Regions from separate parts of the Paenibacillus sp. FSL R10-2778 genome, predicted to be linked through region 2. Evidence: riboswitches for the same ligand, from Rfam matches in the RefSeq annotation. Region 2 holds a riboswitch; each other region holds the start of a gene.
The links. Region 2 has a riboswitch for cyclic di-AMP ahead of NST40_RS00190 (3D domain-containing protein). Riboswitches for the same ligand answer to the same signal wherever they lie in the genome.
Positions count from the first base shown of each region.

Region 1: linked by a shared signal. The riboswitch ahead of NST40_RS26040 (TrkH family potassium uptake protein) and the one ahead of NST40_RS00190 (3D domain-containing protein) in region 2 are both predicted to bind cyclic di-AMP.
Region 3: linked by a shared signal. The riboswitch ahead of NST40_RS26505 (alpha/beta hydrolase) and the one ahead of NST40_RS00190 (3D domain-containing protein) in region 2 are both predicted to bind cyclic di-AMP.
Region 4: linked by a shared signal. The riboswitch ahead of NST40_RS02690 (hypothetical protein) and the one ahead of NST40_RS00190 (3D domain-containing protein) in region 2 are both predicted to bind cyclic di-AMP.

Region 1 covers NZ_CP151956.1:5,808,612-5,811,740, forward strand. The annotation lists gene NST40_RS26040 (TrkH family potassium uptake protein) at 1-1,229, opposite strand, end outside; cyclic di-AMP (ydaO/yuaA leader) riboswitch at 1,294-1,469, opposite strand; gene NST40_RS26045 (CPBP family intramembrane glutamic endopeptidase) at 1,790-3,129, shown strand, end outside.
Region 2 covers NZ_CP151956.1:40,967-44,095, forward strand. The annotation lists gene NST40_RS00180 (HD domain-containing protein) at 1-59, shown strand, start outside; gene NST40_RS00185 (TatD family hydrolase) at 111-881, shown strand; cyclic di-AMP (ydaO/yuaA leader) riboswitch at 1,080-1,309, shown strand; gene NST40_RS00190 (3D domain-containing protein) at 1,595-2,761, shown strand; gene rnmV (ribonuclease M5) at 2,938-3,129, shown strand, end outside.
Region 3 covers NZ_CP151956.1:5,918,786-5,921,914, reverse strand. The annotation lists gene NST40_RS26520 (Nif3-like dinuclear metal center hexameric protein) at 1-654, shown strand, start outside; gene NST40_RS26515 (hypothetical protein) at 739-912, shown strand; partial or broken gene NST40_RS26510 (glyoxalase) at 990-1,085, opposite strand; cyclic di-AMP (ydaO/yuaA leader) riboswitch at 1,347-1,533, shown strand; gene NST40_RS26505 (alpha/beta hydrolase) at 1,639-2,448, shown strand; gene selD (selenide, water dikinase SelD) at 2,977-3,129, shown strand, end outside.
Region 4 covers NZ_CP151956.1:603,410-606,538, reverse strand. The annotation lists gene kdpA (potassium-transporting ATPase subunit KdpA) at 1-1,104, opposite strand, end outside; gene NST40_RS02690 (hypothetical protein) at 1,321-1,737, opposite strand; cyclic di-AMP (ydaO/yuaA leader) riboswitch at 1,989-2,178, opposite strand; cyclic di-AMP (ydaO/yuaA leader) riboswitch at 2,598-2,762, shown strand; gene NST40_RS02685 (hypothetical protein) at 2,831-3,129, shown strand, end outside.

The DNA.
Region 1 (3,129 bases), 1.2 Mb from region 2:
ATCGCTGACAGTTCCGGAGTTAGCCCCATAGTCAGTCCTACCGTAGCAAAGGCGGAGGTCGTCTCAAACAAGATTGCCAAGAAATTACTGTCTTCAGTTGTGGAGAGTATCATCGACACAGAGGCGATTAACAACAAAGCCAGCAGCGTGATCGTTAATGCCTTGTAGATGCGCTCCTGAGCCAGCCGATAACGGAACAACACAACATCTTCCCGTCCACGCAGCATAGCAATTACAGCACCAATCATCATCGTAAAGGTTGTTGTCTTAATCCCCCCGCCCGTTGAGCCCGGAGAAGCACCAATAAACATAAGAATCACTATAAAAAATTGTGTAGCCTGCCGAAGTCCAGCAATATCTACTGTGTTCGCGCCAGCCGTACGGGGAGACACGGATTGAAAGAAGGCCGATAATATTTTACCGCCGAAATTCAGTGAACCCAGGGTACGAGTGTTAGTAAACTCAAATATAAAAATAACCAAAGCTCCGATCAGAATCAGCCCTGTACTGGTGGACAGGACAACTTTACTATGTAGAGACAGCCTGCGGGTTACCCGAAACTCCACCAGATCTGACATTACAATAAAACCAATCCCGCCGGAGACAATCAGAAACATCACAATAATATTCACAAGCGGATCATATACATAATCAGTTAAACTGCGAAAATCCCCAAAAATATCGAACCCCGCATTATTAAACATAGACACCGCATGAAATATGCCATAATAAATCGCTTTTCCCAACGGCATATCAAAAGCCCAGCGAATAGACAGCAGCACAGCGGCACAGCCTTCTATGACAAGAGAATATATGAGGACTCTCCGGATCAGTCGCACAATTCCTTCCATAGAGCCTTGATTCATGGCTTCCTGTAGGATTAGCCTGTCCCGCAAAGATATTTTACGCTTTAACACCAGTGAAAATAGAGTGGCCATGGTCATAAAACCTAAGCCGCCGATCTGGATCAGAATCATAATTACGGTTTTCCCAAAAATCGTGAACGAAGTTCCGGTATCCAGCACAACAAGCCCTGTAACACAGGTTGCCGACGTTGAAGTAAATAATGCATCAATAAATTCCACGGAATTCCCGCTTGTGCTTGAGATGGGCAGCATAAGCAGCAGGGCCCCTATCAGAATGATCGATGCAAAACCAAGCACCAGTATCTGCGGCGGCGAGAGCTTCAGAAACTTAAATTCAGAAATCCTGCGAAACTGTGAAGCCACTTTGCTCACCTTCTTATCAAAAATTCCAACAAAAAAAGCACTGGAAAACCAATGCTGACTTGGTTCCTGCAGTAAATTAGCCTACGAGGTTAGCTGTCGGATTCGGACTGTGCAGGCTGCCCTATTCGTTCCCAGAACGAAATTCACCCCTGATGAAAGTGCCATTTATCGTGTACACTCCACTTTTCATCACTTCTTATGGTTCCCCCGTTTTCACCAGAAATTCGGCTACTATACAATTGCATACAAATTATATACGTTATTTAGTGAATTCACAAAGACACAATTAATGCTCATTCACATGAAAAAATGCGGTTTAAAGAGACTGCATCAAAAGGAGTGCCTTTTCTCATCACTTTTCCGTGTTTTCCCTGCAATTACACCGATTCTCATCATTCGTGCAGAAATGAACACGATAAAATTCATGGTATAAATTCACATGACTATTCTATACTATCTCTATTACCCATAAAAAGAACATATAATGTTTTTTGTAACCAACCAGGCACTAATACTATAATGGAACATAACATTGTCAGTACATAACAAGGAGGCGTTACATGAATCCCGTCGGCCAGCCCTTACAGCAACGTGCCCTCTCCAAGAGGCTCATCATCTCGGGCATTATCGGTCTTATTCTATTTATTATGTTTCAGATTTCCCCTTCACTGCTTAGTAGCCCTACAGGTGAAGATACCACCGTCATTAGCAAGGCAGAAGCCCGTGACCAAGCCATATTATTTGCAGAACAAAAGCTCAACTACACCGAAGCACCAAACGATCAATGGAATGTACTTTACCAGACGGACTCTTCCTTTTATGGCTATATGTCTCGCGAGAAGCTTGTGGAGGACTACACCAAGAAAAAATTGGATCAAAAATATCCTTTTGATGTCTTTCGGGCAACGCTTACTCCTTCAGCGGAGCAAGAGCCGCAAATCATCGTTGACCTCAATATGTATACCGGTAAGATTGTCGCTTTCTCAAAGGCTGCAAAAGTTACCTCCGAAGAGGGGTTAGGCATCGCTTCCGTTGGTGCAAAAGAGGACAAGGGAGCTGACCTCACTCTAGCGCAGAAGGAGAATCTTGCTCGTCCTTGGCTTCAGGAATGGGAAGTAAATCCTGCCAAGCTACAAATTGAATCGAATACAGGAAGCCATGGGCTAGTGTATACGGATAGTACTGTTCAGGTCGGCGAATCCTTATTGCACTATTATTTTGATTTCAGTGGAGAGCAGGTATCCAGCTTTAATGCCGGATTCACTGCACCGGCTTGGCATACCTCCTACGTACAAGGACAGACCTCTTTAGCGGAAAAGCTAACATTATTCGGTTACGGTATACCCACACTGATTTTAGGAATTCTGGCACTCGTCTACAGTATTCTTAGAAGAGAGCATACTTCCTTTAAACGTGGAGTATTCCTAAGCTCAGCCTATTTTGTAATCATGATGATCAGCACCTATAATATGCTTCCTGAATCAACGGGCGAAGGGCTAGAAGCACAGATTACCTCTGTCATTATGTTTATCATTTATGCTTTGTACAGCCTGCTGATGTCCTCCTTGCTCTACTTCTCTTTAGTGGGCGGCAATGGCCTATGGCGAAAAGAGGAAGGCATGAACCCTTGGCCCCGCGCCAAAGAGCCCGGCTACGGACAATATGTGTTGGACAGTATCCGGGCTGGATACATCTGGGCTTTCGTTCTGCTAGGGGTGCAGACGGTTATGTTCATCATATTATCGTTTACCTTGCACAATTGGTCTACTACAGACGCCACCCAATCTCCTTATAACATGAGATATGCTTGGCTTCTGCCTATCGTCGCATGGCTCGCTGGTTTATCTGAGGAAGCCATTTATCGCTTTTTCGGAATTCCTATGCTGAAAAAGGTGTTCCG
Region 2 (3,129 bases):
AGCTGAAAAAAGCCCTTACACGGTTGCCCTCTTCTGTAGCAGAGATTTTTGCAAAATAATACAAATATTTATGGAACTATTGATAAAAACAACAAGGAGTGAGCTTTAAAATGTATCTGTTCGACACACATACACATTTAGATGCGCCTCAATTCGACGAGGATCGCGAGGAAGTTATAGCTCGTGCAGTAGAGGCCGGAGTTAGCAAGATGATCAATATTGGATTTAATCGGGAAACGATCCCTTCAACGATGAAGCTGGCTGAATCTTATGATTATATTTATGCAGCGGTGGGCTGGCATCCACAGGATGCGATTGATATGAAAGAGGGGGACCTCGATTGGATCGCCTCTCTTTGCAGCCATGAGAAAGTGGTGGCCATCGGAGAGATTGGGTTGGATTATTATTGGGATACCTCTCCCAAGGATGTGCAGCAGGAGGTCTTCCGCAAACAAATTGGACTAGCCCGTGAACTAAAAATGCCAATCTGTATACATGACCGTGATGCCCATGAAGATGTCGTACGGATTTTACGGGAGGAAAAAGCAAATGAAATTGGTGGCGTAATGCATTCTTTCTCAGGCAGCTGGGAAACCGCAAAAATGTGTCTAGATCTAGGATTTCATTTGTCATTTGGAGGACCGATCACGTTCAAAAATGCCAGAGTGCCTAAAGAGGTGCTTGCACAGACGCCATTGGACAGATTATTGATCGAAACAGACGCTCCATATTTGACTCCACACCCCTTCCGAGGCAAGCGAAATGAGAGTGCTCATGTGAAGTTAGTAGCAGAGGCTGCGGCTGAAATTAAAGGGTTAACATGGGAAGAATTGGCTAAAATTACGTATGCGAACGCACTGGAACGATTTGGGATTGTCTGAAAACAGGAGTAAAACGGGTGAAAAATAGAGAATGGCCGATATATTAAACTTTTTTAATATAAAAACGGCTGATTATTACAATATTTTAACCATATATTTGCGTAAACGTGGTTGAATCGTCCTTTACAACATGCATCAAAACAGGATATCATCTTTTCAGTGATGTGAGCTGTTGTTATTGTGACAGCCATTGATTCATGGATCGTCTCGCTGAGTCTCCGTATGGAGAACGGGGGAACCAATATTGAACTGCCGCATGCCTGTATCTTGAATACGACTAGGAATTGCCGCAGAACAATATTTGATTTCTTCACGTGGTCTTTGGGGTGAATTTAAGGGCAACCGCCGTGAGCGGGTGACCTGAAATAGGGCGTCTCTCTTTCGTCCGAACCCGACAGCTAACCCCGTAAGCGCAAGTAAGAGAGGCAACCTCGTGCACAAACATTCCCGCGTATTCTGACATCGGAGAAGCCACGAAAGAGTCCTCAAGAGAACTCTTTTTAGGCTTCTTTATTTTTGAATAAACTGAATGTTGCCCGCATACTGTTATATAACAGGTGTGGGAGTAGCTGTGCCGAGCAGGCGATCCATGAGCAGGAGACGCTAAGTTAATACGTGCGTATCCTGTGACAATCTCAAATAGTTTCGTCAAAGAAATTCAGTCCTCATGATATACAAATTGACGACGAGGCTATGTAAGGAGGATGGAGAGAATGGGCTTATTCCAACCAGAGGTATCCCATGATTCGCAGTCATCCAGCAGGTCTTTCGCATTACGGTGGGAGCAAGTAAATACTCGCGTACTTTTACTTGCAGGTGTGATTTCAATCGCAATCGCGCTGTTAATTCTGCTGTACGTACACGGTCAAAGTAATAAACAATTAGTTTTAGTAATAGACGGGCAAACACAGACACTTGAAACGCGAGAAGCACTTCTTGGTGATGTGTTGGAGAAAGAGCAAATTTCGCTGCAGCCGCATGATGAATTATCTTTAGGTCTGAGTGATGAAATAAAAGACGGTGACCGTGTCGTTATCAATCGTGCGCAGAAATTTAGCCTTACTGCGGACGGAGCAACAAAAACGTTATATACGACCGAAGACACTATCGGTCAAGCGATTGACAAACTGGGTATCAACCTAGAAGGCTATGATAAGATTTTTCCTTCGTTAGACACCACCATCTCTGCTGACATGGAGATTAAGATCGTTCGTATCAACAAGCAAACGGTACAGCGAACAACTAACTTACCTTTCCGTGTTATTAAGACAGCAGATCCCTCCCTTACTGTGGGAACAGTTAGAGTGGCACAGGCAGGCAAACCAGGCGTCATGGTTCAGCATATTGAAAAGATCTATCAAGACGGAGAACTGGCCTCTATGCGCATGATCGGCAAGGAAGTACAAACGGTAACAAAAGATAAGATCATTGCCGTTGGTACTAAAGCACTTCCTAAGCCTACTGTAGTTGCTAAAGCTACAACAACTTCCAAATCAAGCACTACCTCCAAAACGACTAAAGTTAGCGCTAAGACTAAGAACGTCACAAGCAAGGCTGGCGTAGACTTTGAGTACAAGAAGATGATTAAGAACGTCTCCATGACAGCTTATTCGTCAGAAGAGCCAGGGATAGGTACTAAAACTGCCTCCGGAACACGCGTAACGGAAGGTCGTACAATTGCAGTAGATCCGAATGTAATTCCTATTGGCTGGTGGGTTTATATCGATGGGCTTGGATTCCGCCGTGCAGAGGATACTGGCGGTGCCATTAAAGGCAATAAAGTGGATGTCTATTATGATTCCCTGAGCCATGCTCGTAATTTCGGCCGTAAATCACGTACCGTTTATGTGATTGGACCTGTGAAACCTGAGCTTAACTAGAACTGAAGCTTTTGCAAAAAATCCTTTGATAAGCTATAGTGATGATAACCGTTAAGGAACGCTGGATGATCATTTCGTTGATCGCAGAGCAACCGCTCATCACTTATACATTCTTTAACCAAAAGAAGAGGAGCGAATCCTCTTCTTTTTGCTTTTTTTGGAAGGAGTCAAGAAATATGATTAAGGAATTAATCGTCGTTGAAGGCAAAAGCGATACCGTAGCCATTAAGCGTGCTGTAGAAGCGGATACCATTGAGACAGGCGGCTCTGCTGTAAACCGGACTGTAATTGCTAAGATCGCGCTTGCTATGGAACGTAGAGGGGTTATTATTCTTACGGACCCGGACCATGCTGGGGAGCGAATTCGT
Region 3 (3,129 bases), 1.1 Mb from region 2:
ATTGTGGAGCAAGCAATAGCGTTAGGAGCCAATTTGCTGATCACGCATGAAGGTGTATTTTATAGCCATCATGCGGCGAACGAGTGGTTAGAAGGTGATCCGGTTTATCATGCGAAAAAAAGTCTGATCGAACATTCCCCAATAGCTATTTTTCGTTATCATGATTATTGGCATCGGCAAGAGCCGGATGGGATTATGATGGGTTTGCTGCGAGAGCTGGATTGGTCAGACTATGTGGAAGAGCAGCAAGCGGCTGCTACGATTCTCACTATTCCTGCTATGACTGTAATGGAAGCTGCTCAGTATATTAAAAGTAAGCTAGGCATCTCTTATGTACGCGCTGCTGGTGACCTGTCTCTGTCCTGCAAACGTGTAGGGATATTAGTAGGTTACAGAGGAGGCGGGATGATGGCTATTCCGCTTTTTAATGATCACAATCTTGATTTAATTATCGCTGGAGAGGGACCAGAGTGGGAGACTCCGGAATATGTGCGGGATGCAGGGCACCAAGGAAAATCTAAAGCGCTCATCATGTTAGGTCATGCGGAGAGTGAAGCGCCGGGGATGAAATATTTAGCTGAAATCTTAGCAGACAAATATCCCATGCTTCCTACCCGGTTCATTGCTGAACAACCCATCTATCAGATGGTTTAATCTGGGGAAATTAAGAGTACGGAATAAATAAACATATTATGGAGAAAATGAAGGGAAACAGGTCACTGAGAAAGGAGTGTTTCAATGGAAATTCCTTTGGAGGCTGATGAAGTATTAAGTCGGATCAAAAAGCTGCAAAGCGACGGAAGCTCAATCAGTAAAAAACAAGTAAAGCAAAGCGACCCAGAGCTTATGAGAAGTGCGCTGTTCTTTTTTCCAAGCTGGGAGCATGCATTGAAAAACGCCGATCTTTTGTAGCCATAGTATTGTAAAAGGAAGCTAAGTGGACAGGGGGAGATCTCTGATTCTGCTTAGCTTTTTTCTTTTTTATGAAATCATTCGTGCTGTTCATGTGAAATAATATTAACAAGCTTGCCAAACGGATCGGGGACATAGAAACGACGAACACCCCAAGGTACAGAAACTGGCCCAATATTGGTATTGAAGATTGTCGTTTCTTATTAAATAGGAAAGTACTGGTGAATCACCCCCTTTTTCGCTTGCTTCAGAGCTGTTTTTCTAAAGAAAACGAGTAAACAAGAGCAAAAGAAAGAGAAAATGAAGAGTATGCTTAATATGAAATGAAAAGCATTGCTTTCAACATTATTTTGACCAGAGCCCTCCTTTACAAGAAAACCTTACAAGAGTATGATTCATCTCAGAACTGAGAATTATCTTAAATTTACAATTACATAAGCAATCCGCTTAATTTCCGTTTCTGGAAAGCGGGGGAACCAACAACTGGCAGCCGATGTGAGAGTCGGCACTGGTTATGGGGTGAATCCTGTTCCGGGTGCATAATATGCATCCCTGCAGGTAGGGCAACTCTCACTGCCCGAATCCGACAGCTAACCTCGTAAGCGTATGGAGAGAGGATGAATGGCGTGTTTAGTGATGAATAGCCACAGAGAATCCCTCTGTGGTTTTTTGCTGCGTTTTTAAGCAGATATAGTCGTAGAATTTATTATGAAAGAGGTGTTACCTTTGCCTATCGCTAAACTGAACGGAACTTCGCTCTATTATGAAATCAATGGAACTGGCACTCCGGTTGTGTTTATCCATGGACATGGATTAACACACAGTATGTTCAAACCACAGCTGGAGTATTTTTCCGATAAATATAAAGTGATTTTGTGCGATTTACGGGGGAATGGCAAGTCTGGTAAACTGCTGGAGGCCCCACATGAGATTATTGAGACGCAATGTCTGGATCTGATTATGCTGTTGAATGACCTAGGTATCCGTGAAGCAGTTTTTGTAGGAATCGCCTATGGTGGCTTAGTCGTTCAGCATATTGCCAAACAATATCCTGAGCGTGTAAAAGCAATTGTGGTCGCGGATAGCTTTTGTAGGACTCACGGATCAACAATAGTAGGGAAAATACAAACTATGGCAGCATATTGCAGTTTACTAATGTATTATCTCCCAAGCGAGCTGGTGTTGCCTTCGATTCGGATGATGTACCGAGAGCGCTGGAGTCTGGCCTACAATGAGATTAGAAGAGGACTGCTGGACAAACGCCCCCGGGAGCTATATCGGCAAAGGCTGGCTACGAGCCATGTTGATTACACCAGATGTTTAAAGGCTTTTAAACGTCCCGCTTTGTGTATTGTAGGGGACTTTAATGAATTTGGAGTGAATTGTATGAAGGAAATGGTGTCTCAGCTGCCGCAGGCGCAGTTGGCGATTATTCCGAACGCATTAGATCCAAGTAATCTGTGCCAACCGGAGCAATTCAATGCGATTCTTCAACGTTTCTTAGAGAAGCAGCAGGGCAGTCAGCAGATTAGCTGATCTATTGGGAGACCTTCACAAGCGAAGCGTTTAAGTGAGAAAAAAGACGTCCAATAGCCAGGGAGCACGAGCTGGCTATTGGACGTCCTTTTGGGTTGAAATTTAGGGGAATTCTCCCTAAAATGAAGGAGATTATGGCTCCTAGAAAGTGGATTAGGGAAATCCTCCCTAATAATAGGATGTTTTTAGGAAGGATTTCAAGGATTTCCCTAATATAATGGACATCCAACTAAAGGCTGGCTTATCAGTAGTAAAATCTACGAATGAGCCAGCCTTTGGTTATTTTACTAACCGATGGATGTTGAACATTTACAAGCATATTGTACCTAGAACGCCACTTAATGTCCCACCCTACCACAGCATCAAATATAGCTCACCCGACGTGGGAAAGAACGGTAGACCTAAGTAGTGATAGTAAGTGTATAGAGGAAGGCGTAACAAGCAGCACATCTGCTACTCTTGCTTTTTGTACAATGCGATCTACTCGTGTAAGATTAAGATAATTCATACTAAAGGAGCTGAGTCATGATGTCTCAAGCTGAAACTATAAAACTGACTTCATTATCTTCAAAAGGGGGCTGCGGCTGCAAAATCGGTCCCGCCGATCTCATGCAGGTTATTCGCAGTCTGCCACCAACTGTTCCTAACCCGGACCTACTAGTAGGTCTTGATACTAGTGAT
Region 4 (3,129 bases), 560 kb from region 2:
GAGCATCATTAGGGCCAGAGGGGTAATGCCACCCAGCGGTGTCAGCGTATCATGCATATTGTTAACACTACCTGTCGTAGCTGCCGTTGTTACCGAAGTGAACAACGAAGATTGCGGGATACCAAAACGTACCTCTTTACCTTCCATGCTACCTTGCGAAGACTCGATCCCCAGCGCATTGATAGCTGGATTGCCTTTGGTTTCCGCATAATAATTCAATCCCAGCAGTAGTACGAACAAGGTCATCATTGCTGTGAAAATCACCCAGCCCTGACGTTTGTTCTTAGCGAACAATCCGTACATATATGGCAGAGAGGCTGGCAGCATCCACATAGAGAGAATCTCCAGCACGTTCGTAAGTGGATTAGGGTTCTCGAAAGGATGCGCTGAATTGGCTCCGAAGAAGCCGCCACCATTCGTACCTAAGTGTTTAATTGATTCCAAAGAAGCGACTGGACCGATAGCGATTTGTTGTGTCTGCCCTTCGAGTGTAGTGACCTCAAGCGATGGCTTGAGCGTTTGTGGCACATGCAATCCTACCAGCACCAATGAAACTAGCAGAGCTAATGGAATGAATACACGAATATGTGCTTTTACGAAGTCCTCGAAAAAGTTCCCGACTGATTTCTGTCCTGTAATCCCTCTGACAAAAGCAACCGCAACAGAAAATCCGCTCGCTGCAGACGTGAACATCATCATCGTGATGACTGCCATTTGTGAAAAATACGATAGTCCCGTCTCCCCGCTATAATGCTGCAGGTTCGTATTGGTCATAAAGCTGATCACCGTATTGAATGAAAGCGTCTGTTCCATATCGGCAATTCCATTCGGGTTCAGCGGCAATCCCCGCTGTAATCTCAGAAAAATATAACTGAAAGCAACCAGTACGATATTAGTTAAAACAAAGCTGAGTGCATACTTCTTCCAGGACATTCCGTCCCGTTTTTTCAGGCCGATCAGCTTATAAATACCTTTCTCTGTGCCTGCAAACCAGCGATCCGTACGATTCGGTTCGTTAGAAAATACATGATATAAATACGTTCCCATCGGCTTGACCAGCAAGATGAGAATTACAATTACGACGACTATTTGCAAAATGCCCATGAATGCCCCTCCTTAAAATTTCTCAGGATGAATCAACGCGTAAACCAGATATAAAAACAACAGTAGGGTAACAGCGATTACTAGAATCACAGCTTATCCCTCCCCGTATCCTCAACTACACCTGCGCACCAGCGCATAAAGCCATAAAATAACCCGTAAATTACAGCTAACGAAGCCACCATATACAGATCCATCATATCTTCCGCACTCCTTCCATTATCCTTGATGAGGTGATCTATCGATTAGAAAATCAGCATCACCACTATGGGAATAGATTACATAGCTCGCACCAAGTCTTTTATAGACCAATCTAGGATTTATTGAACTTGTAATCACAAAAATCGGCTGTGTCGTCCAGGTACGGCACATCTGAATATAGCGGCAGCAAAGCGGAAAGCTGCTCTCAAACAGATATACCCTGCCTACCGGGAACGATGGGCGAAACCAAGTGCTCTGATGGCGGGTATCCACTAGAATAACCTGCTCAATCCCGAGCTCCTCAAGTAAAGCTTTCTCAGCCACATTGTTGGTTAATCCCGCCATCTTAATACCCCTGAACTTCAGAAGTTTAATGAAATGTTCTCCCGCCTTTGTAGGCGCACATACAAGCACATATTCATTCTGATCCGTCATCTTTTTTTCTCCTCCTGCTCATTTACAACAAGGAGGCAACGAAAATCTCCGAAAGGATGTTGACCTATCGTCATTTTCGGGCACAACCTAAAGCTCGGTTGTGTCACGTCATTAGACGCTGCCTTACAAATACCGCTAATGATGAATTTAGCGACCTCTTAGGGGAGGCCTCCATAAATGCTTTGCTTCTAAGAGCACAGCAAAAAGCCACAAAGGATCTCCTCTGTGGCTCGCTAGCGGTCACATTGCACTCATCCTCTCTCCATACGCTTACGAGGTTAGCTGTCGGATTCGGGCGGTGAGAGTCGCCCTACCTGTATAGATGCGAGCTCACTCACACCCTCTACAGGATTCACCCCATAATCTGCTTCCGACTCTCACATCGGCTGCCGATTGTTGGTTCCCCCGCTTTCCTTACCGGAAATTAAGCGGATCAAATATTCGATTGTCGTTGAAACAGGAGTAATCATACTCTTATGCACGAAGACTTGTAAAACCTGAATGATGCCAAAATAATGCAAATTAAAAACTATTTTCCCATTAGATAGCGCTTACTTGATATCTAATCTCTCTATATCTCTTGTTTACTCGAGTTTGGAGCGTTTAATCGCTATCTATAACCCATGTGATTTTATTCACCTTTTTAGAGCGAAAATACTGCAAATTCCCATTATAGGTAGAAACGCAAGAAGCTGAGGCTGAGCGAGAAAGAGGCGCGATAACACGCCATAAATACCTATTTACCTCGTTTTTCAGTCGTAGTCGGCAGGATATGGTTAAAATTGCTCTAAAAGAACATTTTCCGTTTTTTACAGAAAATCTTGAAAAGAGTATGATTCGGGTTGAATCTAATTCATGAAAAACAATCAACGCTGAGTTCCTGCATTCGCAGGGAACGGGGGAACCATCAGGCCACCTGGCCTACTTGGGGTGAATCCAAAGGAGACTGCATAAGTCTCAATAGGTAGGGCGACTCTCACCGTCCGAATCCGACAGCTAACCTCGTAAGCGTAAAGAGAGAGACCCTTGATCCGCCACGCTTTGGCCCAGGTATATCTGCCTGTAATCCAAAACCGCAGCAGAGGTCCTCCTCTTGCTGCGGTTTTTGCGTTACCTGAGCTTATTAGGTGATAGCACGCTGGATGGGGTGAATGTTTTGAAGCACTATTATTTAGGGATACATCAAGGGCTGCTTGAGCCGATAAGTCTAAATTACGTTTGTTTCGGGGCCTTGTGGTTCGAAGAACATAATCACAGGTACATTGTAGGCTATGCATTTGGCCAGAACCAGATCCAAGCCCTTCGCCAGTTCAGCACACCTTCTTCTTGTAAAGACTGTTTAGACTCTAAGATTGTATATGAGATATATAAAAAAATTCGAGAACAACAGCA